One region of the Bacillus sp. H1a genome, then DNA from elsewhere that is predicted to be linked to it. Evidence: a T-box and tRNA genes for the amino acid it is inferred to sense, from the RefSeq annotation. Region 1 holds a T-box; the other holds one or more tRNA genes.
The links. A T-box is a leader RNA that pairs with one kind of tRNA and senses whether it is charged. The one in region 1 lies ahead of ileS2 (isoleucine--tRNA ligase), so its partner is inferred to be a tRNA-Ile.
Positions count from the first base shown of each region.

Region 2: it encodes a tRNA-Ile, which carries the amino acid that the T-box ahead of ileS2 (isoleucine--tRNA ligase) is inferred to sense. The anticodon was not compared.

Region 1 is NZ_AYMH01000020.1:1,967-13,892, forward strand. It holds gene pgeF (peptidoglycan editing factor PgeF) at 1-526, shown strand, start outside; gene U860_RS0109225 (YggS family pyridoxal phosphate-dependent enzyme) at 532-1,206, shown strand; gene U860_RS0109230 (cell division protein SepF) at 1,226-1,693, shown strand; gene U860_RS0109235 (YggT family protein) at 1,700-1,963, shown strand; gene U860_RS0109240 (RNA-binding protein) at 1,979-2,746, shown strand; gene divIVA (septum site-determining protein DivIVA) at 2,836-3,342, shown strand; T-box leader at 3,394-3,618, shown strand; gene ileS2 (isoleucine--tRNA ligase) at 3,691-6,456, shown strand; gene U860_RS0109255 (molecular chaperone DnaK) at 6,613-6,942, shown strand; gene lspA (lipoprotein signal peptidase LspA) at 7,067-7,525, shown strand; gene U860_RS0109265 (RluA family pseudouridine synthase) at 7,530-8,438, shown strand; gene pyrR (bifunctional pyrimidine operon transcriptional regulator/uracil phosphoribosyltransferase) at 8,643-9,185, shown strand; gene uraA (uracil permease) at 9,332-10,615, shown strand; gene pyrB (aspartate carbamoyltransferase) at 10,764-11,678, shown strand; gene pyrC (dihydroorotase) at 11,662-11,926, shown strand, end outside.
Region 2 is NZ_AYMH01000005.1:110,112-122,037, forward strand. It holds gene U860_RS0103530 (deoxyribonuclease IV) at 1-409, shown strand, start outside; gene U860_RS0103535 (DUF2624 domain-containing protein) at 429-683, opposite strand; gene U860_RS0103540 (YitT family protein) at 834-1,712, shown strand; gene U860_RS0103545 (metal ABC transporter ATP-binding protein) at 1,893-2,663, shown strand; gene U860_RS0103550 (metal ABC transporter permease) at 2,663-3,496, shown strand; gene U860_RS0103555 (Fur family transcriptional regulator) at 3,510-3,923, shown strand; gene ispG (flavodoxin-dependent (E)-4-hydroxy-3-methylbut-2-enyl-diphosphate synthase) at 4,011-5,114, opposite strand; gene U860_RS0103565 (hypothetical protein) at 5,280-5,645, opposite strand; gene yqgB (protein YqgB) at 5,711-6,478, opposite strand; tRNA gene U860_RS0103575 (tRNA-Ile) at 6,719-6,792, shown strand; gene sodA (superoxide dismutase [Mn]) at 7,017-7,628, shown strand; gene U860_RS0103585 (MFS transporter) at 7,749-9,026, shown strand; gene U860_RS0103590 (penicillin-binding protein 2) at 9,136-11,262, shown strand; gene U860_RS0103595 (PstS family phosphate ABC transporter substrate-binding protein) at 11,703-11,926, shown strand, end outside.

The DNA.
Region 1 (11,926 bases):
CGTCTATTCATATGAAGACGGTATTCCAAAAACGGATGGCATTTATACAACTAATACAGATGTACTCTTAACATCTTGTTACGCGGATTGTGTTCCACTCTATTTTTATGCACCATCACATGGTATGATAGGACTTGCACATGCTGGATGGAAAGGAACTGTAAAAGAGATTGCGAAAGAAATGATTCAAAAGTGGAATGCAGAAGGTGTTTCAAGTGATGAAATTCATGTTGCAATTGGGCCAGCAATCGGATCATGTTGTTATGTTGTTGATGATCGAGTATTAACAGCAGCTCAGCAAGTAGTAAACGGTCCTGTTCCTTATAAAGTAATTTCTGATGGACAGTATGCAATTAATTTAAAAGAAGTTAATCGTATATTATGTGTACAAGCAGGTATAAAAGAAGAACATATTGTAATGTCATCTCTTTGTACAAGCTGTGAAGACCAATTCTTTTTCTCTCATCGTCGTGATCAAGGTAAGACAGGGAGAATGTTGAGTTTCATAGGTTTTAAGGAGGAGTGAAGCAAGTGACAGTACAAGGGAATTTAGCCGTTGTAAACGAGGCGATTACAAAATCTTGTGCACGAGCTGGACGTTCGGTGAAAGATATTAAGCTCGTTGCAGTTACAAAAACTGTAGGAATTGAAAAAACAAATGAAGTAATTGAAGCTGGAATTATCGATTTAGGTGAAAATAGAAATGAAGGCTTTTTACAAAAATATGAGCATTTCGGCTCAAAAGTGAATTGGCATTTTATTGGCTCATTGCAAACGAGAAAAGTAAAAGAAATCATTAATGAGATTGATTATTTACATTCATTAGATCGTTTTTCGCTTGCAAAAGAAATTCAAAAACGTGCTGAAAAGAAAATTCAATGCTTTATTCAAGTGAAAACATCATCTGAAGAATCAAAGCAAGGATTGGCGATAGAAGAAACAATTTCTTTTATTCAAAGTTTGCAAGAATTGGATAAAATTGAAGTGGTAGGACTGATGACAATGGCTCCGTTTACAGAAGAAGAGGAAGAGGTTCGTCGCTGCTTTAAGGAATTGCGCATGCTACAAAAGCAAGTTCAGGAGCTAGAATTATTACATGCGCCATGTAAAGAATTATCAATGGGAATGTCCAATGATTACACGATTGCAATTGAGGAAGGTGCTACATATATTCGTTTGGGAACGGTTTTAGTAGGAAAAGCGTAAAAGGAAGGAGAAAGGTATTATGAGTTGGTCAAAAGTAAAATACTTCTTTTTTGACACACCGGAAGAAAAAGAAGCAGCTCAATATGGTTATGAAAAGGAGCAAACAGACATGAAAAAACAACAAGATCCCCCAGAACAACAAGATGTTCCGTTTGCGAAAGGGCAACCGAAACAAAATATTGTGAGCATTGAAACAGCAAAGCAATCTTCAAAAGTTGTTTTACTAGAACCACGCACATATTCGGAAGCACAAGGCATTTCGGATCACTTAAAAGGTAGACGAGCTGTTGTAATTAATTTGCAGAGAATGTCTACAGATCAAGCTGTACGTATCGTTGACTTTTTAAGTGGTACTGTATACGCTATAGACGGGGATATTCAAAAAATAGGCCCGAAAACATTTATGTGTACACCTGAAAATATAGATATTGTTGGTGCAATTTCAGAGTTGTTCGGTGAAGAAGAGACGAATATAAAGAGGTGGTAATACGCCATGATAACAGTTCTAACAGTATTGCATTATGCTATTCAAATTTATTCCTATGCGCTTATCATTTACATTCTTTTGTCTTGGTTCCCAGGTGCAAGAGAATCAGCATTTGGTGATTTTCTTGCACGCATTTGCGAACCTTATTTAGAGCCTTTTAGGAGATTTATTCCACCGCTTGGTATGATTGATATTTCTCCAATTGTCGCGATTTTCACATTGAATCTTGCTGGTAGAGGATTGGCGAGTTTATTTCTTTATTTTGTTTAGCGAGAGGTTACATGCATGAGCATCTACGAGCATTTTAGACCTGATGAAGAGGTCTTTGTGGATAAAGTATTAGAGTGGAAACAGGCAGCTGAGTACCATCAAGTCAAGTTAACGGACTTTCTTGATCCAAGACAGCAACAAATTGTTTCTATGGTAATAGGACAAGGAGATGTAGCTGTACGGTTTGATGGTGCGATGCCTGAAGCCGAACGGAAAAGAGCACTAATTTATCCAGACTATCTAGAATTAAATGAAGAGGAATTTCAGGTAGAAGTATTAGAAATTGACTATCCTTCCAAGTTTTATACGCTAGAACATAGGCAAATATTAGGTGCATTCATGTCGCTTGGTTTAACAAGGGAAAAATGTGGTGATATTTTGCTGCAAGAAGATCGTGCCCAAATTGCAGTTGCGAAAGAAGTTGTATCGTATATTGAAATGAACTTACAATCAATAGGGAAAATGAAAGTCACACTTTTTCCTATACAAGTAGAGCAAATTTTGCAGGTGAGTGAAAAATGGGGAGAAAAATCTGGTACTGTTTCGTCACTTCGTCTAGATGTTTTATTAGCTGAAATGTTACATATATCTAGGCAAAAAGCACAACCCCTCATAAAAAATGGTCTAGTAAAAGTCAATTGGAAAACAGTAGAGCAAACTTCGTATGAATGTTTTCCAGGAGATGTTTTCTCGATTAGAGGGTATGGACGAAGTAAATTATTTTCTGTAGAAGGTAGAACGAAGCGCGACAAATGGAGAGTTTTGTATGGTATACTAAAATGATTGGTTTTTTAGAAGGAAATTCTCTTATTTTGTCGAAGAAAAGATATAATTGAAAGAGGAAATTTAGATAACTACTTGGAGGTGGCGTTGTGCCGTTAACACCATTAGATATTCATAACAAAGAATTTGGTCGCGGATTCCGTGGCTATGATGAAGATCAAGTAAATGAGTTTCTTGATCAAATCATCAAAGATTATGAATTAGTCATTCGTGAAAAAAAAGCTTTAGAAGAAAAGGTTGCACAATTAGAAGGAAAGTTAGATCATTTTTCTAATATTGAAGATACGCTGAACAAATCTATCGTTGTCGCACAAGAGGCTGCTGAAGAAGTGAAGCGTAATGCACAAAAAGAAGCAAAATTAATTGTACGTGAAGCAGAAAAAAATGCAGATCGTATTATTAACGAAGCGTTAGTGAAATCAAGAAAAGTTGCTTTTGATATTGAAGAGTTGAAGAAACAAGCGAAAGTATTCCGAACTCGTTTCCGTATGTTATTAGAAACACAACTTGAAATGTTAAACAACGACGATTGGGATAAACTAATTGAGTTAGAAGACGAAGTAGACGAGCTGTTGAAAAAAGAAGAAACAGTGTAAGCTTGACGTTTTTCTCATTATTACATATAATTTTAAACAACATATTTATTAAGAAAAACGAAGATAGGGATAAGTACCTTTTTCATACCTTATATAGCGAACTGAGGATGGTGTAAGCTCAGGATAAGGAGATAATGGGAATATCACCCTGGAGTTCCACGCTGAACATTTGTAGTAAGCGTAGGCGTATATTCGCGTTAAGAATATAAAGAGGATCTTATACATTTGTATATGGTCTACTAGGGTGGTACCGCGGGAGACTTTCTCGTCCCTTTTTGGGATGAGAAAGTCTCTTTTTTATTCCGTTTTTTAAGGTCTTTCTTTTATACATTCAAGGAGGAATTGAGCATGGAGTACAAAAATACATTACTAATGCCAAAAACAGAATTCCCTATGCGTGGGAATTTACCAAAACGTGAGCCTGCAATGCAAGAAAAATGGGCTGAAATGAACATTTATGAAAAAGTGCAAGAGCATACAAAGGGTCGTCCTTTATTTGTACTGCATGATGGACCTCCATATGCGAATGGTGACATTCATATGGGACACGCGTTGAATAAAGTGTTAAAAGACTTTATCGTTCGCTTTAAATCAATGACAGGATACTGTGCACCGTATGTACCAGGTTGGGATACACACGGTTTACCAATTGAACAAGCTTTAACAAATAAAGGTGTAAAGCGTAAAGAAATGACAGTTGCTGAGTTCCGTAAGTTATGTGCAGAGTATGCATATGAACAAGTAGAACGTCAACGTGAACAATTTAAGCGTCTAGGTGTACGTGCAGATTGGGACAATCCATATATTACTTTAGAGCCAGCTTATGAAGCACAACAAATTAAAGTGTTTGGTGACATGGCGAAAAAAGGTTATATCTATAAAGGACAGAAACCAGTTTATTGGTCTCCAACGAGTGAGTCTGCTTTAGCAGAAGCTGAAATTGAATACCAAGATAAAAAATCAGCATCTATTTACGTAGCATTTCCTGTAAAAGACGGAAAGAACGTATTAGAAGGTGATGAGAAATTTATTATTTGGACAACAACACCTTGGACGTTACCTGCAAACTTAGGTATTTCTGTTCATCCAGAACTTGAATATAGCATTGTGAAAGTAAATGATGAAAAATATATTATTGCTTCTGAACTATTTGATACAGTTGCAAAAACGTTAGAGTGGGAAAATACTGAAGTTGTGAAAACAGTAAAAGGTAGCGAGCTTGAGTATACAGTTGCGAAGCATCCATTCTATGATCGTGACTCTTTAGTTATGCTAGGTGAGCACGTTACAACAGATGCTGGTACAGGTTGTGTTCATACAGCACCTGGACATGGGGAAGACGATTTCCTTGTTGGTAAGAAATATGGATTAGAAGTTCTTTGCCCAGTTGATGATAAAGGTGTATTAACAAGTGAAGCACCTGGATTTGAAGGCTTATTCTATGATAAAGCTAACAAACCAATTACGGAAAAATTAGAAGAAGTAGGCGCGTTACTAAAATTAACATTTATTACGCATTCATACCCACATGATTGGAGAACGAAAAAACCAATTATTTTCCGTGCAACAGCACAGTGGTTTGCATCTATTGAAGCATTCCGTAAAGAATTATTACAAGCTGTTGAAGAAACGAAATGGGTGCCAGCATGGGGTGAGACTCGTCTTCATAATATGGTTCGTGACCGCGGTGACTGGTGTATTTCTCGTCAACGTGCATGGGGTGTGCCAATTCCAGTATTTTATGCGGAAAATGGAGACCCGATTATTACAGATGAAACAATTAGCTATGTAGCAGATTTATTCCGTGAACACGGTTCTAACGTATGGTTCGAGCGTGAAGCGAAAGATCTATTACCAGAAGGATTTACACATCCAGGTAGCCCAAATGGTGAATTCCGTAAAGAAACAGACATTATGGATGTTTGGTTTGATTCAGGATCTTCTCACCAAGCGGTATTAGAAGAGCGTGATGACCTACAACGCCCAGCAGATTTATATTTAGAAGGATCTGACCAATATCGCGGTTGGTTTAACTCTTCATTATCAACAGCTGTTGCTGTAACAGGTAAAGCACCGTATAAAGGTGTTCTAAGCCACGGTTTCGTACTAGATGGTGAAGGGCGTAAAATGAGTAAGTCGATTGGAAACATCGTCGTACCGAAGAAAATTATGGATCAATTAGGCGGAGATATTTTACGCTTATGGGTATCTTCTGTTGACTACCAATCTGATGTACGTATTTCAGATGATATTTTAAAACAAGTAGCAGAAGTGTATCGTAAAATCCGTAATACATTCCGTTTCTTATTAGGTAACTTAGATGACTTTAATCCGAGTGAAAATACAGTGGCGGCAGCTGAGCTTCGTGAAGTGGACCGTTACATGCTAGTAAAATTAAATGACTTAATTACAAAAGTAAAAGAAGCGTATGAAACATATGACTTTGCGGCAGTATATCATGCAATTCATAACTTCTGTACAATTGATTTAAGCTCATTCTATTTAGATTTTGCGAAAGACATTTTATACATTGAAGGTGCAAATCACCACGATCGTCGTGCGATTCAAACAGTGCTATATGATGTTCTTGTTGCATTAACAAAACTGGTAACGCCAATCTTACCTCATACAGCTGATGAAGTATGGCCATATGTTCCTGGTGCAGAAGAAGAAAGCGTACAGTTAACTAATATGCCAGAAGTTGTAGAAGTAAATGGTGCTGAAGCGTTAAAAACAAAATGGGATGCGTTTATGACGTTACGTGATGACGTATTAAAAGCTTTAGAAGTCGCTCGTAATGAAAAAGTAATTGGTAAGTCATTAAATGCAAGTATTACACTATATCCGACTGCAGAAATGAAAGCTATGTTAGAGTCTATTAGTGAAGACTTAAAGCAACTATTTATCGTTTCTGAGTATAAACTTGGTGGTATGATGGAAGAAGCGCCAGCAGATGCACCTAAGTATGAGCATACAGCGGTTGTTGTAGCTCAGGCAACAGGTGATACGTGTGAACGTTGTTGGGTTGTTTCAGAAACAATTGGTAAAGATGCAGAACATGAAACATTATGTGAGCGTTGTGCAACAGTTGTTAAAGAGAACTATGTGAAATAATAAAAAACTGACTGCTCGTAATAGCAGTCAGTTTTTTTATTGATGATATATTGAAATAATTTTAACTCTCTTTCCTACGAAGGAAAAATGTGTGTGAGGTAAGCGTGGAAATTTCGGACACACTAATTGTACATTGCAGCTGGGAGGAATGTACACGTGAATGAAATTTATATGGAAATAAAAGAAGAATTACAATTGATGAGAAAAGAGTTGCAAGAGAGATTGGCTAAAGAAGTAATGCACACATATTATATGGAATTTGGGCAAGAGCTTGGATATGAAATAAAGGAAGAGACAAAGAAAAAATTGCTATTACATGATATAAAAGAGGATTTAAAAGATGTAGAACGTGCATTGTTTAAAATGGAAATAGATATGTACGCTATTTGTGAAGAAACTGGGAGAGTGATTCCTGCAAAACAAATGAAAACAATGCCCACTGCTCGTACGATTTATGAATTTTTCTATGAAAAGGTAAATGTATGAATACGCACAACGATATTATATTACCTTTTTTTAATTTATTTTATTCTTCTATAAAGGTTCATTGTGAAAAGGTTGCAGCTATGCTAAAATTTTGAGGTACACTGTCTTTGTGGGGGAAATGAAAATGATATATTATGTAATAGCGTTATTTGTCATTGCCATCGATCAAATATCGAAGTGGCTAATTGTAAAGAACATGGAATTGGGTACGAGCATTCCGATTATCGATAATGTATTATACATAACATCACATCGAAATAGAGGAGCTGCCTGGGGTATTTTAGAAAATAAAATGTGGTTCTTCTACATTATTACAGTCGTTTTCGTAGCATTTATCGTATTTTATATGAAAAAATATGCAAAAACGGACAAACTTCTAGGTATTTCATTAGGTCTAATTTTAGGCGGAGCAATTGGCAATTTTATTGATCGTGTATTTAGACAAGAAGTAGTGGATTTCATTCACGTGTATATTTTCTCGTACAACTATCCAGTATTCAATATAGCTGACTCAGCGCTATGTATTGGAGTTGTATTAATTATTATTCAAACAGTATTAGAAGGAAAGAAAACGAAGGAGTAATTGAATGAGTGAAGTAGTACAAGTAACAGTTGCAGAAGAACAAAAAAGCGAGCGAATTGATAAATTCGTTGCAGGAATAAACAATGAATGGTCACGTACACAAGCACAGCAATGGATTAAAGATGGTGTTGTGACAGTTAATGGGAAAGCGGTTAAAGGGAATTATAAAGTAAAAGAAAATGATGAAATTATAGTGACGATTCCTGAGCCAGAAGAGTTAGATATTCAACCAGAAGATATGAATTTAGAAATTTATTATGAAGATGCAGATGTACTTGTTGTAAATAAACCGCGTGGCATGGTTGTGCATCCAGCACCAGGGCATACAAGCGGTACGCTTGTAAACGGACTTATGCATCATTGTACAGATTTATCAGGTATTAACGGTGTAATGCGTCCAGGCATAGTACATCGTATTGATAAAGATACATCTGGACTGTTAATGGTTGCTAAAAATGATATGGCGCACGAATCACTTGTAAATCAACTTGTAGCAAAAACGGTAACGAGACGTTATAAAGCGATTGTACACGGTGTAATTCCGCATGATAAGGGAACTATTGATGCTCCAATTGGTCGCGATAAGAAAGAGCGCCAAAGTATGACAGTTGATGAAAATGGTAAGAATGCTGTTACGCACTTCCAAGTGTTAGAACGCTTTAAAGACTTTACACTTGTAGAATGTCGCTTAGAAACGGGACGTACGCACCAAATTCGTGTGCATATGAAGTATATTGGCTATCCACTTGCAGGAGATCCAAAGTACGGTCCGAAGAAAACATTAGATATGAATGGGCAAGCACTTCACGCAGGTATTTTAGGGTTTGACCATCCTCGTACTGGTGAATATATTCAGTTTGAGGCACCGATTCCAGAAGTGTTTGAAGATGCATTAAATATTTTACGAAAATAGTATTGACAAATCATAAGAAAACTGAGATACTGACAACAGTTAAATAATGATCCTTTAACACAGCCCCGTGAGGTTGAGAAGGTAACGGTTTGAAATACTTAGGGTATGCTGTACCCTTTTTTCAAAAGTCCTCTCGCACACGCTGAGAGGACTTTTTTTATACCATTACTCTCACGCAAGAAAAAGAGCTTGGAGGTGTAGAGCATGCAAGAGAAAGCTGTCGTTTTAGATGACCAAATGATTCGCCGCGCTTTAACACGAATTAGTCATGAAATCGTGGAACGAAATAAAGGTGTCGATAATTGTGTTCTTGTCGGAATTAAAACACGTGGAATTTTTATTGCACAACGTTTGGCAGAACGAATTGGTCAAATTGAAGGAAAAGAGATGGAAGTAGGAGAGTTAGATATTACGTTATATCGTGATGATTTAACACTACAATCCAAAAATAAAGAACCACTTGTAAAAGGTTCTGATATCCCTGTAGATATTACGAATAAAAAAGTTATCCTTGTGGATGATGTATTATATACAGGAAGAACAGTTCGAGCAGCAATGGATGCTCTTATGGATTTAGGTAGACCATCGCAAATCCAACTGGCTGTTCTTGTTGATAGAGGACATCGTGAATTACCAATTCGCGCTGATTATGTAGGAAAGAACATTCCAACATCAAGTGAAGAGCGTATCGAAGTTGATTTGCAAGAGACAGATCAACAAGATCGAGTAAGCATATACGATAAGTAAAGCCCTTTTAAATGTAGTCCTGTGAGGCTGCCAAAGGGTCTTGGCTTTCATATGTCAAATTTGGCATACGAAAGTATAGGACTCTTTGTGCACAGGCACAAAGAGTTTTTTTATTGCAAAGAATTAAACTGAAGGAGGATGTAACAATGGAACAAAAGCCAGTGTTAGACGTTAATGAAGTACCGAAACCGGGAAAATGGTTATTTTTAAGTATACAACATTTGTTCGCGATGTTTGGATCAACAGTGCTTGTTCCGTTTTTAACAGGATTGAATCCGTCAGTAGCGTTAATATCAAGTGGATTAGGAACGCTAGCGTTTCTTCTTATAACGAAAGGTCAAGTACCAGCATATTTAGGATCATCATTCGCCTTTATTGCACCAATTATTACAGCAAAAACAGCAGGTGGACCCGGAGCGGCAATGCTTGGTGGCTTGCTAGCAGGACTTGTGTACATCTTAATCTCACTCGGAATTAAGAAATCAGGATCAGAGTGGATTATGAAATTACTACCACCAATCGTAGTTGGTCCAGTAGTAATGGTAATCGGTCTAGCTTTAGCACATACAGCAGTTAACATGGCGATGAACGGTGCGGATGGCAAATATAGCTTTACACACTTTTCAGTAGCATTAGTAACATTAGCAATTACAATTATCTGCTCTATATTCGGAAGAGGATTTTTCAGTATCATACCAGTGTTACTTGGCATTATCGGCGGATATATCTTCGCTTACTTCCAAGGGTTAGTAGACTTAAAGCCGGTAGCTGAGGCAAAATGGTTTGTTGTACCAGATTTCACAGTGCCATTTGTAACATATACACCAGAGTTTTCATGGAAGATTGTACTCTTGATGGTACCAGTTGCACTAGTAACAATATCAGAACATATCGGACATCAAATTGTACTTGGAAATGTTATTAAAAGAGATTTAATTGAAAAACCAGGTTTACACCGTTCAATCTTCGGTGATGGAATAGCAACATTGATCGCATCACTAATCGGTGGGCCACCGAATACAACGTATGGTGAAAACATCGGTGTGCTAGCAATTACGAGAGCATACAGTGTATACTTATTCATCGGTTCAGCGGTGTTCGCAATCATGTTCGGATTTATCGGTAAGATTTCTGCACTGATTCATTCGATCCCAACACCAGTTATGGGTGGTGTATCAATCTTACTATTCGGTGTAATCGCATCAAGCGGATTACGCATGATGGTAGATGATAAAACAGATTTAAGTGACAAACGAAACTTAATGATTGCATCAGTAATACTAGTAATAGGTATTGGTGGAGCGGTACTTCACGTAGGAGAATCATTCCAAGTAGAAGGAATGGCACTAGCAGCAATTGTAGGTGTACTGTTAAATCTACTACTACCGGAAACGAAACAAATAAAACAATCTAAGCAGATTGCTTCATAATAATAACCTTTTAATTCAGTCCTGTGAGACCGGAAAGGGTGGCTTCTTTCTTGCACCCTAGTCTCACACGACTAGGGTATTTTTATGCAAGGGTTGTTATAAAAATACAAAAGTGGTAACATAAAAATCAGAAAGATGAGGGATGACGATGAGCCATTTGTTAACGATGAGTGAATTATCGGAAGTAGAAATTTCAGAAATCCTAAAAGACGCAGAAGATTTTGCGAATGGAAAAGAGAGCAAAACGACAGAGCAAACTTTTGTTGCGAACTTGTTCTTTGAGAATAGTACGAGAACGAGATTTAGCTTTGAAGTTGCTGAGAAGAGATTAGGACTTGATGTTTTAAACTTTTCAGCTGATGCATCTAGCGTACAAAAAGGAGAAACTTTATACGATACGATAAGAACACTAGAATCAATCGGAACAAAAGCGGTGGTCATCCGCCACGAGCAAGATCGCTACTTTGATGAACTAAAAGATCAGGTGAATATCCCGATCTTAAACGCTGGAGATGGATGTGGAAACCACCCAACACAGTGCCTACTCGACCTTCTTACAATTAAACAAGAGTTTGGAAGATTCGAAGGTTTGAAGATTGCAATAGTAGGAGATGTTCGTCATAGCCGAGTAGCACGTTCTAATGCAGAAGCATTAACGAAGCTGGGTGCAACAATTTACTTTGCGAGTCCAGAAGAGTGGAAAGATGAAGACAATACATTTGGAACATACAAACCATTAGATGAACTAGTTCCAGAAGTGGATGTAATGATGTTACTTCGTGTACAACATGAGCGTCATGATCATTATGAAACAGACATTATGAAAGAGTATCATGAGAAACACGGATTAACAGTGGAAAGAGAAAAGCGTATGAAAGAAGGAAGCATTATTATGCATCCAGCTCCTGTAAACCGTGATGTTGAAATTGCAAGTGAACTTGTTGAGTGTGAGCGTTCACGCATATTTAAACAAATGGAAAATGGAGTTTACGTAAGAATGGCTGTACTAAAACGCGCCTTACCAAATGTATTAGGAGGAATGAAACATGAATTACTTGTTTAAAAATGGTCGTTATATGAATGAAGAAGGAAAAATCGTAGCAACAGATCTTCTCGTACAAGACGGTAAAATCGCTAAGGTAGCAGAAAATATTACGGCAGATAATGCTGAAGTAATCGATGTGAACGGAAAGTTAATCGCACCTGGATTAGTAGATGTACACGTACATCTTCGCGAACCAGGTGGTGAACATAAAGAAACAATTGAAACAGGTACACTAGCAGCGGCAAAAGGTGGATTCACTACAATTT
Region 2 (11,926 bases), on a different contig from region 1:
GAAAATTATTGATGGCGTAAAATATAATGAAAAGTTATCTGTATGTTTTGATACGTGTCATACGCACGATGCAGGTTATGATATTGTCAATGATTTTGACGGTGTGTTAAACGATTTTGATAAGATTGTTGGGATAGATCGTTTACAAGTACTTCATATTAACGATAGCAAAAATGTCCGCGGAGCTGGAAAAGACCGTCATGAGAATATTGGTTTTGGTCATATTGGCTATAAGGCATTGCATCACATTGTGCATCACCCGCAACTAAAACACGTACCAAAAATTCTTGAAACACCGTATGTAGGTGAAGATAAAAAAGATAAGAAGCCACCATATAAATTAGAAATCGAAATGCTGAAAAATGGTACTTTTGATGAAGGACTTCTTGAAAAAATTAAAGCGCAATAAGGAGGGGATTTTCCCCTCCTTATTTTAATAGTTGCTGAAATAAAGTATTTACTTGTTGGGCAGTGGCAGGAGAGGTTACTTTTGCGATTTGTTTTAAGAGCTCTAGTCGCTCGGTATTATCGTAAATGTTAATATTTTTCCCTTTCATAAGTAAAACGATTTTATCAGCTTGTGCAGTTGTAATTGAAACTTCGTATTCTTTACTATATTTCAATAATTCTTTTGTAGAAATATGATTTAATTTTTTGTTCACAATTTGTTTAATGAGATTCATCGTGTTGTCCTCCTTCACCGTTCTTCTATCGAAATATATGTACGCATAGCTTGTATATATTCGTCTAAAGATGCATTTTTTCCATGGGGAAAAGAAGCGTATGTTATAATATAAGAACAAAAGTATAGAGAAAGAGTATAAGGAGGACTTATGGAAAAAAAGCAACATCGAAAAGAAAGTGTTATTCATCTCGTATATCGTTTAGTTATGATTGTCTTTGGGGCAGCATGTGCGGCGGTAGCGATTGAACTATTTTTAATGCCAAATAAAATTATTGATGGTGGAATTATTGGTATTTCTCTTATATTAGATTATCTTACTCCTAATATTTGGTGGTTAAGTTTTTCTACTTTAGTGGTTATCCTCAACATTCCGTTTATGTACTCCGGATATAAGCAAATTGGAAAAACATTCATGTTATCCTCAGCGTTTGGGATTGTAGCTTTAGCATTTATTGAATCAACGTTGCATGCTGTTCCACCGTTTACAACAGAGCCAATTTTAGCAACAGTTTTTGGCGGTCTTATTTTAGGTCTTGGTGTAGGACTTGTTATTCGTCATGGTGGATCGTTAGACGGGACAGAGATTATGGGGATTCTATTAACGAAGAAATTACCGTTTTCTGTTGGTGAATTCGTAATGTTTGTGAACTTATTCATTTTTGCATGGGCAGCATTTGTGTTTGGTGTTGAACAAGCAATGTATTCTGTTATGACGTACTATATCGCATTCAAAACAATTGATACGGTAATCCAAGGATTGGACGAAACGAAAGCAGTTTTAATAGTATCGGATCAATATGAGGAAGTATCAAATGCAATTTTACACCGCCTTGGTCGTGGAACAACAAAACTTGTTGCTAAAGGTGGTTATACAGATAAAGAAAAAGAAGTTATTTATGCAGTTGTAACTCGTCTTGAAGTGACAAAGTTAAAATCAATTGTGCACGAAATTGATGAAAATGCATTTGTTACCATTATGAGCACGCAAGAGACAAATGGTGGTAAGTTTAAATCGGCAATTCATTAAAAAATGATTTGTAATATCTTTTAAAAGCAGAGAAAATTTCTCTGCTTTTTGTTATAATAATAAAGTTTCTGGAAATAAAGAATATATTTTGGGCAGATTGGTTTACAACTATAATAAGCTGTACTATAATTCAAATAGAGATAAATCGGAATCATTCTGAATTAAAATAGGTGAGATGCTATGAATAATATATTGGAAATAGAAGGGCTAACGTTTCGATATGAAGATCGAAACGTGTTAGAAGATATTAATTTGCAAGTTCCGAAGGGAGCTTTTTTAGGTTTAGTTGGACCGAATGGTTCAGGGAAATCGACTTTACTTAAATGTTTATTGGGTGTTTTAAAGCCGAAGCAAGGAAATATTCGATTGTTTGGCATTGATAGTAAAAAATTTAAAGAGTGGAATAAAGTTGGTTATGTATCCCAAAAGGCAAACAGCTTTAACTCGGGTTTCCCGGCAACTGTTTTTGAGGTCGTTTCAATGGGACTTGTTTCGAAAAAAGGTCTTTTTCGCTTTTTTACGAAAGACGATAAGGAGAAAGTAGAAAAAGCAATTGCTGATGTAGGTATGAGCGAGTTTCAAGGACGGAATATTGGAGAACTTTCTGGTGGACAACAACAACGTGTATTTATTGCTCGTGCACTTGTAAGTGATCCAGAATTGCTTATTTTGGACGAGCCTACTGTTGGGATCGATGTGAAAAATGTGGAAAGTTTCTATGAGATACTAGAGGACTTAAACAAAAGATTAGGAATCACGTTAATTCTTGTTACTCATGATATGGGAGCTGTTACTGAAAAAGTAACACATGTTGCATGCTTAAACCAACATTTGCATTTCCATGGGAATGTAGAGAAATTCCGAGAGCTAGAAGATGCAGAAATGTCGATTTTATATGGACATCATGTTCATCGCTTAGAACATGAACATGAGCATCACGGGAGGATATAATGATACAGGATTTTTTACAATATGATTTTTTACGTAATTCTTTATACGCGGGTATTTTAATAGGGCTTGTCGCACCGCTTATCGGCGTGTTCGTTGTGATTCGCCGCATGTCGCTTATTGCGGATGCATTAAGTCATGTGACATTATCAGGAATTGCAGCAAGTTTATTACTTGAAAAGACAATCTTTACTGGTGGGTTTTTAAACCCTCTATATATGGGAATGTTTTTTTCAATCGGTGGAGCATTGCTAATTGAAAAATTACGTACTGTATATAAACATTATCAAGAGTTAGCAATTCCAATTATACTTTCAGCTGGGATGGGGATTGGAGTTATCTTCATTTCACTTGCTAATGGATTCAATACGGATTTATTTAGTTATTTATTTGGTAGTGTAAGTGCTGTAACAAGCGCGGATTTAATTATTATTGGTATAGTAGCAATTGTTGTTATTGCAACGATTGTTTTATTATACAAAGAGTTGTTTTTACTATCATTTGATGAGGAATACGCTGTATCAACCGGTTTGAGTGCAAAGTGGATTCACTTTATCTTCATTATATTAGTTGCTCTTGTAATTGCCGTATCAATGCGTGTTGTAGGTGTTCTTCTCGTATCATCTTTAATGACGTTACCAGTTGCAGCAAGTATCCGTATTGCAAAAGGATTTAAACAAACAATTTTCTTTTCCATTTTATTTGGTGAAATTGCCGTAATTGGTGGAATGTTTGCTTCGTATCAACTTAATCTAGCACCAGGTGGTACAATTGTTATGATAGCGGTTCTTATTTTAATCGGTGCAATTTTATGGAAGAAGAAAAAAACTGCATAAAGTAGGGATAGGTATGAATCTAACAGAAGCTTTACGCCTAATGAAGGAAAAAGGATACAAACATACGGGGAAAAGGGAAGAGATGCTAAGATTATTCGCGGCGCATAATCGTTATTTAACTGCGAAAGATGTTTTAGAACATATGAAGGATGATTATCCAGGGCTTAGTTTTGATACGATTTATCGTAACTTAACGGTTTTTGCTGAAATTGGTGTTTTAGAGCAAACGGAATTAAGTGGTGAAAAACATTTTCGTTTTACATGCTCTATTATGGAACATCATCACCATTTCATTTGTTTAGATTGTGGTGGTACGAAAGAAATTACTTCCTGCCCAATGGATTTTATGAATAAAGATTTTAAAGGTTATGAGGTAACAGGGCATAAGTTTGAAATATATGGTCGTTGTCCAAAATGTGCAAAATGAAAGACTCGTCGGTTATATAACTGACGAGTTTTTCATTTAAATGTAAAAAGAAGGTTGCTCACAAAAAAATGTGGACAACCTTCTTTTTTATTGTTCTTGTGCTTCTTTTTCTTTATCTCGTTCGGCAGCCATTTCAGCAGCGATTACATCGATTTCTTTTTTCAGTTCTTCTACCATTGTTTCTTCCGGTACTTTACGAACGACTTGCCCTTTACGGAATAATAAACCTTCTCCGCGTGCACCTGCAATACCGATATCAGCTTCACGAGCTTCACCAGGACCGTTTACGGCGCAGCCAAGTACTGCAACCTTAATTGGAACTTGAAGTGTAGAGATGTATTCTTCTACTTCATTAGCGATGCTAATTAGATCAATCTCAATACGACCACAAGTTGGACAAGAAATAAGTGTTGCGGCATTAGATGCAAGGCCGAATGACTTTAATAGTTCACGAGCAACTTTTACTTCTTCCACTGGATCAGCACTTAATGAGATACGAAGTGTATTTCCGATACCTTTACTTAAAATTGCTCCAAGACCAGCGGCGCTTTTTACAGTTCCAGCAAACAATGTTCCTGATTCTGTAATACCTAAATGTAATGGATAATCAAAAGCACGAGCAGCTTTTTCGTATGCTTCAATTGCTAAGTTAACATCAGAGGCTTTCATTGATACGATAATATCGTGGAAATCTAAGTCCTCTAAAATTTTAATATGGTGTAGTGCGCTCTCAACCATACCGTCAGCAGTTGGATAGCCATATTTCTCTAAAATGTGACGTTCTAATGAACCTGCGTTTACACCGATACGGATTGGAATACCGCGCTCTTTCGCAGCGTTTACAACAGCTTCTACTTTATGACGACGTCCAATGTTACCTGGATTGATACGTACTTTATCAATGCCGCCTTCGATTGCTTTTAAAGCGAGGCGATAATCAAAATGAATATCAGCAACAAGTGGAATGTTGATTTGTTTTTTAATATCAGCAATAGCATCTGCTGCGCGTTCGTCTGGAACAGCAACACGAACGACTTGACAGCCAGCTTCTTCTAAACGTTTAATTTCAGCAACTGTAGCCTCAACATCATGTGTTTTTGTTGTCGTCATACTTTGTATAATTAATTCATTGTTACCGCCAATTGTTAAATTACCGACTTTAACTGGACGTGTTTTTGTACGATGAGTCATTTCATTCACGAATAGATCGCTCTCCTTATAAAAGAAGTTTCTTATTTTAGTCCCTTACATCAATGATAGTATGTGTGAGAAAGGGCTATAGAAACCAAAGTACTCGGTTTCACTTTTACTATTGTATCAGCGCCTTTATATAATTGACAAGGATTAAGTGATTACTTATTGATATAACGGGAATTTATAAGACTTTCCAACTTGAATTTTTGTGGCAGATGTATTTTTATTTAATTGTTTAAAATCACCAATTACCTTTTCAATAGAAGGAATTTTTTTCTTATTAATTGCTTCTGTAATAGAAAGAACCGTATCACCAGTTTTTACTTCAATTGCTTTATACGCAGCATCTGCTTCTTTTTCTGTTTCTTTCTCTTTATTTTGTTTTGTATCTGTATTTTCTTTATTTATTGTTTGGGCAGCAGTTGTTTTTTTGTATGAACTTAACATCGGTAAAGTACCGATTTTTATATCGTAATAAAATATATAACCGAGAACAAGCACGAATAAGAGTATACCTAATCTCTTCATATCCTTCACTCCTTTGCTAGGAATATATGCTTGTCCAAAAAAAAAATGCCTATTTAGGCATTTTTTTATAATTCTTGTTTTTCTTTCGGTTTTGGAACTTCTTTAATCGTTAAGTATAGAACGATTAAAACAACTGCAATGTAAATAAACGTTGCACCAGGTACGTTTATTTTGAATAAATCCATAATCATAAAGAAGATTGTTGGAATTGTGTAGCTGTAAGCAGTTAATGTCCAAACTTGTTTATAAGATAATTTACGCTGACCACTCATGGCAGAACCGATGAAGGCAAGTAACGTAACTCCTACAAAGGTAATAAATAATTGGAACAAATACAGTAAAAACCCAATAACGAATAATAAGATTGGATAAATACTGTCAAATAACGAAATGAAATCTTGTAAATCTTTCTTCTCAAGAGATGCACCTAATAAGTCATTATAGGAGTATGTTTGTGTTTGGCCATTTCCCATGGAGACTACTTTATCTTTTAAAACAAATAAACCTGTTTTATTTTGATATTTTTCTAGGTCTGTTGAATTTGGATCAAATACGAAAAGTGCATTTCCATCTTCTTTTTCGATAGGCTGATCGATATCAGCTTTGAGCTCACCATTTTCAATTTTAAAATCAGGTAAATCTTTTTCGATTACTTGATTTACCATGTTAACGCCATCTTGAATAACGCTACCGTACAAGAAAGTTCTTGGAATAGTAGTGATTAGGCAAAGGAGCATAATATACAAAATGGTTTTACCGATTTTTTGAAATCGGAAAAGCGCCATATCTTTAGGCGAATATACGCTTTTTGCTAGTTGGGTAAATATGGACATAGATTCACTTCCTTTATGTATGTATAAAATCATTGTAACGTACGAATCTAGAGAAGCTCAAGATATATTATATTTACATATAGTAGAGAGGACTAAATTTCTTCTTATTAATTTTCTACTTTTGAAGAGGAAAAATACAATTGACACTTTTCTTTTGTATATGGTAAATTTATCTTACATTTCTCAAACAAAATATCCGATAGGAATTTAGTTGTTTTTCAATGTCACATACATAATTGTGGACCCTTAGCTCAGCTGGTTAGAGCAGACGGCTCATAACCGTCCGGTCGTAGGTTCGAGTCCTACAGGGTCCATATCCATTTCACATGTTTATTATGTCAGCAGGAAGCTTCCTTGTAGAAGGGAGCTTTTTTTACGGAATATATGAGCATTTTAATTGAAAAGAAGTGGGAATTTTGCTACTTTAATGATAGCAAGACAAAGCGATTTAGTTGTTTGCACCCTATGGCAATTAGGGTAGAATGAAGTTGTATGTCACATATGTAGTGACAATACATAAACCGGGAGGAATATAACAATGGCAAAACACGAATTACCAAATTTACCTTATGCGTATGATGCTTTAGAACCTCACTTTGATAAAGAAACAATGAACATCCATCATACAAAACATCACAACACGTATATTACAAACTTAAACGCTGCTTTAGAAGGTCATGCAGAATTAGCTGACAAAAGCGTTGAAGAATTAGTTGCAAACTTAAACGAAGTACCAGAAGCAATCCGTACAGCAGTACGTAACAATGGTGGCGGACATGCTAACCATACATTCTTCTGGACAATCCTATCTCCAAACGGTGGCGGACAACCAGTAGGCGAACTTGCAACTGCGATTGAAGCGAAATTCGGTAGCTTCGATGCATTCAAAGAAGAATTCGCAAAAGCTGGCGCAACTCGCTTCGGTTCTGGTTGGGCATGGTTAGTAGTAAACAATGGTGAGCTAGAAGTAACAAGCACTCCAAACCAAGATTCTCCTCTAACTGAAGGCAAAACTCCAGTTATCGGCTTAGATGTTTGGGAGCATGCATACTACTTAAATTACCAAAACCGTCGTCCTGACTACATCGGTGCATTCTGGAACGTTGTAGATTGGAACGCTGCTGAAAAACTTTACCAAGAAGCAAAATAATTAAAGTTAATACAGATAGAAAAAAGCTAGGAGTTTTCTCCTAGCTTTTTCTATGCTCTCTTTTTACATAATTGGGCTTGTCTTTGGAAGACTAGAACATGAAGTAAAGGAGAGTTGTGTATGAAGTGGAAACATGTAATTGGTGATGTTGAAGTGAATCGAGATTTAGTATTATTGCTCGTTATAGGAGGTTTATACACGCTCGCAATTTCTTTATCGAATACGTTTGTAAACATTTATTTATGGAAGCAAACACAAAATTATGTGAATCTGGGCTTGTATAATTTGGCCAGCGTTGTATTGCAACCTCTAACATTTCTTGTGGGCGGGAAATTAGCGAAGCGTATTGATCGCTCGATTTTATTGCGAATAGGCGTAGGCACGTTAGCTGTTTTTTTTATCGTTGTTTTAGTAGCGGGAAAAAGTGCATCTCACTATATTTTACTAATGGGAGCCCTTTTAGGAGTTGGTTACGGTTTTTATTGGCTCGCTTTTAACTTGTTGACATTTGAGATTACAGAACCAGAAACAAGAGATTTTTTTAACGGTTTTCTCGGACTTCTTACCTCTTTCTCTGGAATGATTGGGCCGATAGCAGCAGGATATACAATTTCACGTATGGAAAAATGGAGTGGTTATACTGTCGTTTTCTTCCTCTCGTTAATGCTATTTGCGATTGCAGTCGTTCTGAGCTTTTTCTTATCAAAGAGAGAATGTGAAGGGCGCTATGAAATTGTGCAAGTATTGAAAGAGCGGCAAGTTGATAAAAACTGGGGAAGAATTACGCGCGCTCATTTTTTCCAAGGTTTGAGGGAAGGAACGTTTATTTTCGTTATTTCGGTATACGTCTATTTAGCATCAGGTAGTGAGTTAGCATTAGGGAAGTATAGTTTAGTCAATTCAGCTGTATCATTTGTATGTTACTATTTAGTCGCCCGTATGTTAAAGAAAGAATGGCGAAAAAAAGCAATTTTACTCGGGGGCATTATTTTATACGCTGTCGTATTTTTAGTTATTTTCAATGTTACATACACAAAATTACTTATTTATGCAGCATGTATCGCGATTGCATACCCTATTTTACTCGTTCCGTATGGATCCATGACATACGATGTAATCGGTAGAGCAAAACAGGCGAGAGAATGGCGTGTAGAATATGTAGTTGTCAGGGAATTATGGTTAAATGCCGGAAGAATTTGTTCTATTTTAAGTTTTTTATGTGCTGTAATATTCTTTCCCCCTGAAAAAAGTTTACCGTTCTTACTATGTATTTTAGGATCTGGACATTTTCTTATTTATTTTGCGGTTAAAAATGTCAAATATGATGAGGGGAATGTGAACAAAACAAGCGTTGTAGCGCAAGGGGCCACGCAGAATCAAACTGAACCAGAAGGTTAACTTCTCGCTTGTTTTATGCTAGAATAGAAAAAGATGTAAGACAGCAGTGAGGACACCTGTATGAAGGTGTCCCTTTCACATTACATAGCTGTTGGTAGAGGGGGTTTGTATGAGCAAGAAACAGAAGCAAACAAAGAAAAAGACCCACGTTCCTTTTCGATTAAACGTGTTGTTTTTTTGCGTATTTTTAATGTTCTCCGCGGTTATTGTAAGGCTTGGATACGTACAAATTGTTCGTGGTGAGGAATATAAAAATGAAGTTGAGAAAAAAGAAAATTCAACGATTAGTAATCCTGTACCACGCGGGAAAATATTTGACCGTAATGGACAACCTGTCGTAGATAATGAGCCTATTCGTACCATTACATTTACAAAAATGAAGGGATCAACTGCAGCGGATCGCTTAGAAACGGCGAAAAAGTTAGCAGATTTAATTGAAGTCCCAACAGATAAGTTAACAGATCGCGATAAAAAAGATTACTGGCTTTCTTTACATAAAGAAGAAGCAGAGGGAAAAATCACAAAAAAAGATCGTGAAGAGCTTAAAGCGAATAAAATTGATGATAAAGAGCTAGATGAGCGTCAACGAAATCGTGTAACAGAAGAAGAGATTAATCAATTGTCAGCAAAAGATTTAGAAATACTGGCAATTAAAAGTAAGATGGAAAGCGGATATGCAATGACGCCGCAAATTGTTAAAAAAGGCGCAACAGAAGAAGAATACGCGATTATTAGTGAGAATTTAGCGAAGTTACCAGGCGTAGATACAAATGTTGACTGGGAGCGAAAATATAAGTATGATGATATGTTCCGAAGTGTACTTGGTGGTGTAACTTCTTCTGATGAAGGGTTACCGAGAGAGAGACTAGATTACTATCTTGTCCGTGATTATAATCGTAACGATCGCGTAGGAAAAAGTTACCTTGAGCAACAGTACGAAGATAGTTTACATGGTACAAAAGCTGAAGTGAAAAATGTTACAGATAAAGACGGTAATATTTTAGAAACTATTAATGTGTCACAAGGACAACGAGGTAATGACCTCAATTTAACAATTGATATGGAATTACAGAAGCGTGTAGAAGAGATTATTACGAAAAACTTAATGAAATTTAAAGGGAGCGAACCCCTTTTAGACCGCGCATTCGTTGTAATGATGAATCCAAAAAATGGTGAAGTTTTATCTATGGCGGGGAAACAATTAGTGAATGAAGGCGGCGAAACGAAAGTAAATGACTTTGCGTTAGGTACCATGACAAGTACTTATCCGATGGGTTCAACTGTAAAAGGTGCAACATTACTTACTGGATATCAAACTGGTGCGATTCAACCAGGGGCAGTACAATTAGATGAACCAATTAAATTAAAAGGTACACCTACGAAGTCATCTTGGAAAACGATGGGGTACATTAATGACCTTACAGCGTTAAAAATGTCTTCTAACGTTTATATGTTTAAAACAGCGATGAATATCGCTGGTGTTCCATATGTGCGAGGCGGTACGTTAGATATTCCGCAAAGCGCATTCGATACTATGCGTTACTATTTTGGTCAGTTTGGACTTGGTGTAAAAACAGGCATTGATTTACCAAATGAAACTGCTGGCCAAATAGGTAAAGGAAATCAACCAGGTTTCTTATTAGATTTAGCAATTGGACAGTATGATGCGTATACACCGCTCCAATTAGCGCAATATATTTCGACGATTGCCAATGGTGGATATCGTATGCAACCGCAAGTTGTAAAGGAAATTCGTCAGCCATCGGCGAAGCCAGATGAAGTTGGAAAAGTTGTTCAATCCATGGAACCGAAAGTGTTAAATCGTGTTGATATGCCTGAATCGCAAATTAAACGTGTTCAAGAAGGATTTAGACAAGTGTTTAACGATTCAGGTGGTACAGCTACAAAATACTTTACAGGTGCACCATATAAAGCAGCTGGGAAAACGGGTACCGCTCAAACTGTATATGGCGGAGATAAAGAGATTGGTAAAAATGCAAAAGGTGAGCGTGTTGAAACATATAATTTAACATTAGTAGGTTATGCGCCACTTGAAGATCCAGAAGTAGCATTTTCTGTTGTTGTGCCGTGGGTACATGATGATAAAACAGGGATTAATGGATATATTGGTCGTGAAATAATGGACGCTTACTTTGATTTGAAAAAACAAGCATTAACTGGTGAAGCTCCAAAAGATGAAAAAGAGAAAAAAAATAATACGCAAGGTGATGAATAAAAAAGCTGTAAAAAAAGCACACTATCTGAAAAGATAGTGTGCTTTTTTTTATGCTTTATGCATATGGTTTAGTAAATGTGGACAAGCATAAAGTGTTAAAAAACAGCACATAGTTTCAAAAATAACAAGATTAATGCCTACATTCTTGTATTGTCCTGCGTGATAGGAAGATAACAGTTTTATCCCACAAAAGCCCGATTGGTGAGGGCTAATAATCAGTAGGGGGATGGAAAGCCCACACTGATTAAAGTTTCACTTTATGGATGATTAGAAAAGCTTCTGCACCTAAATTACAAAACTTTAGATCAAATTTGTATGTATAGTAATTTTTGTGGAACTTTACAAAACTTTTACAAACAATTAAAACCGAATTAATAGTTTAGCAGTATTCTTATATCTGTAATCCTGTTATTTCCGGTTACTTCTAGGAGGAAGAACACGTGAAATGGATGAGCGTTTCGATTAAAGTTTTGACATTATCGACATGTTTCCTTTGTTGTAGCATGTCTACTGCATTTGCTTCAAATGAAATGGGAGAAGTGAGAGTCGATGGATCCTCAACGGTTTTTCCTATTATAGAAGCAGTAGCAGAGGAATATACGAAGGTTCATCCAAACGTGAAAATTTCTATTAGTATTTCTGGGACAGGAGGAGGATTTAATCG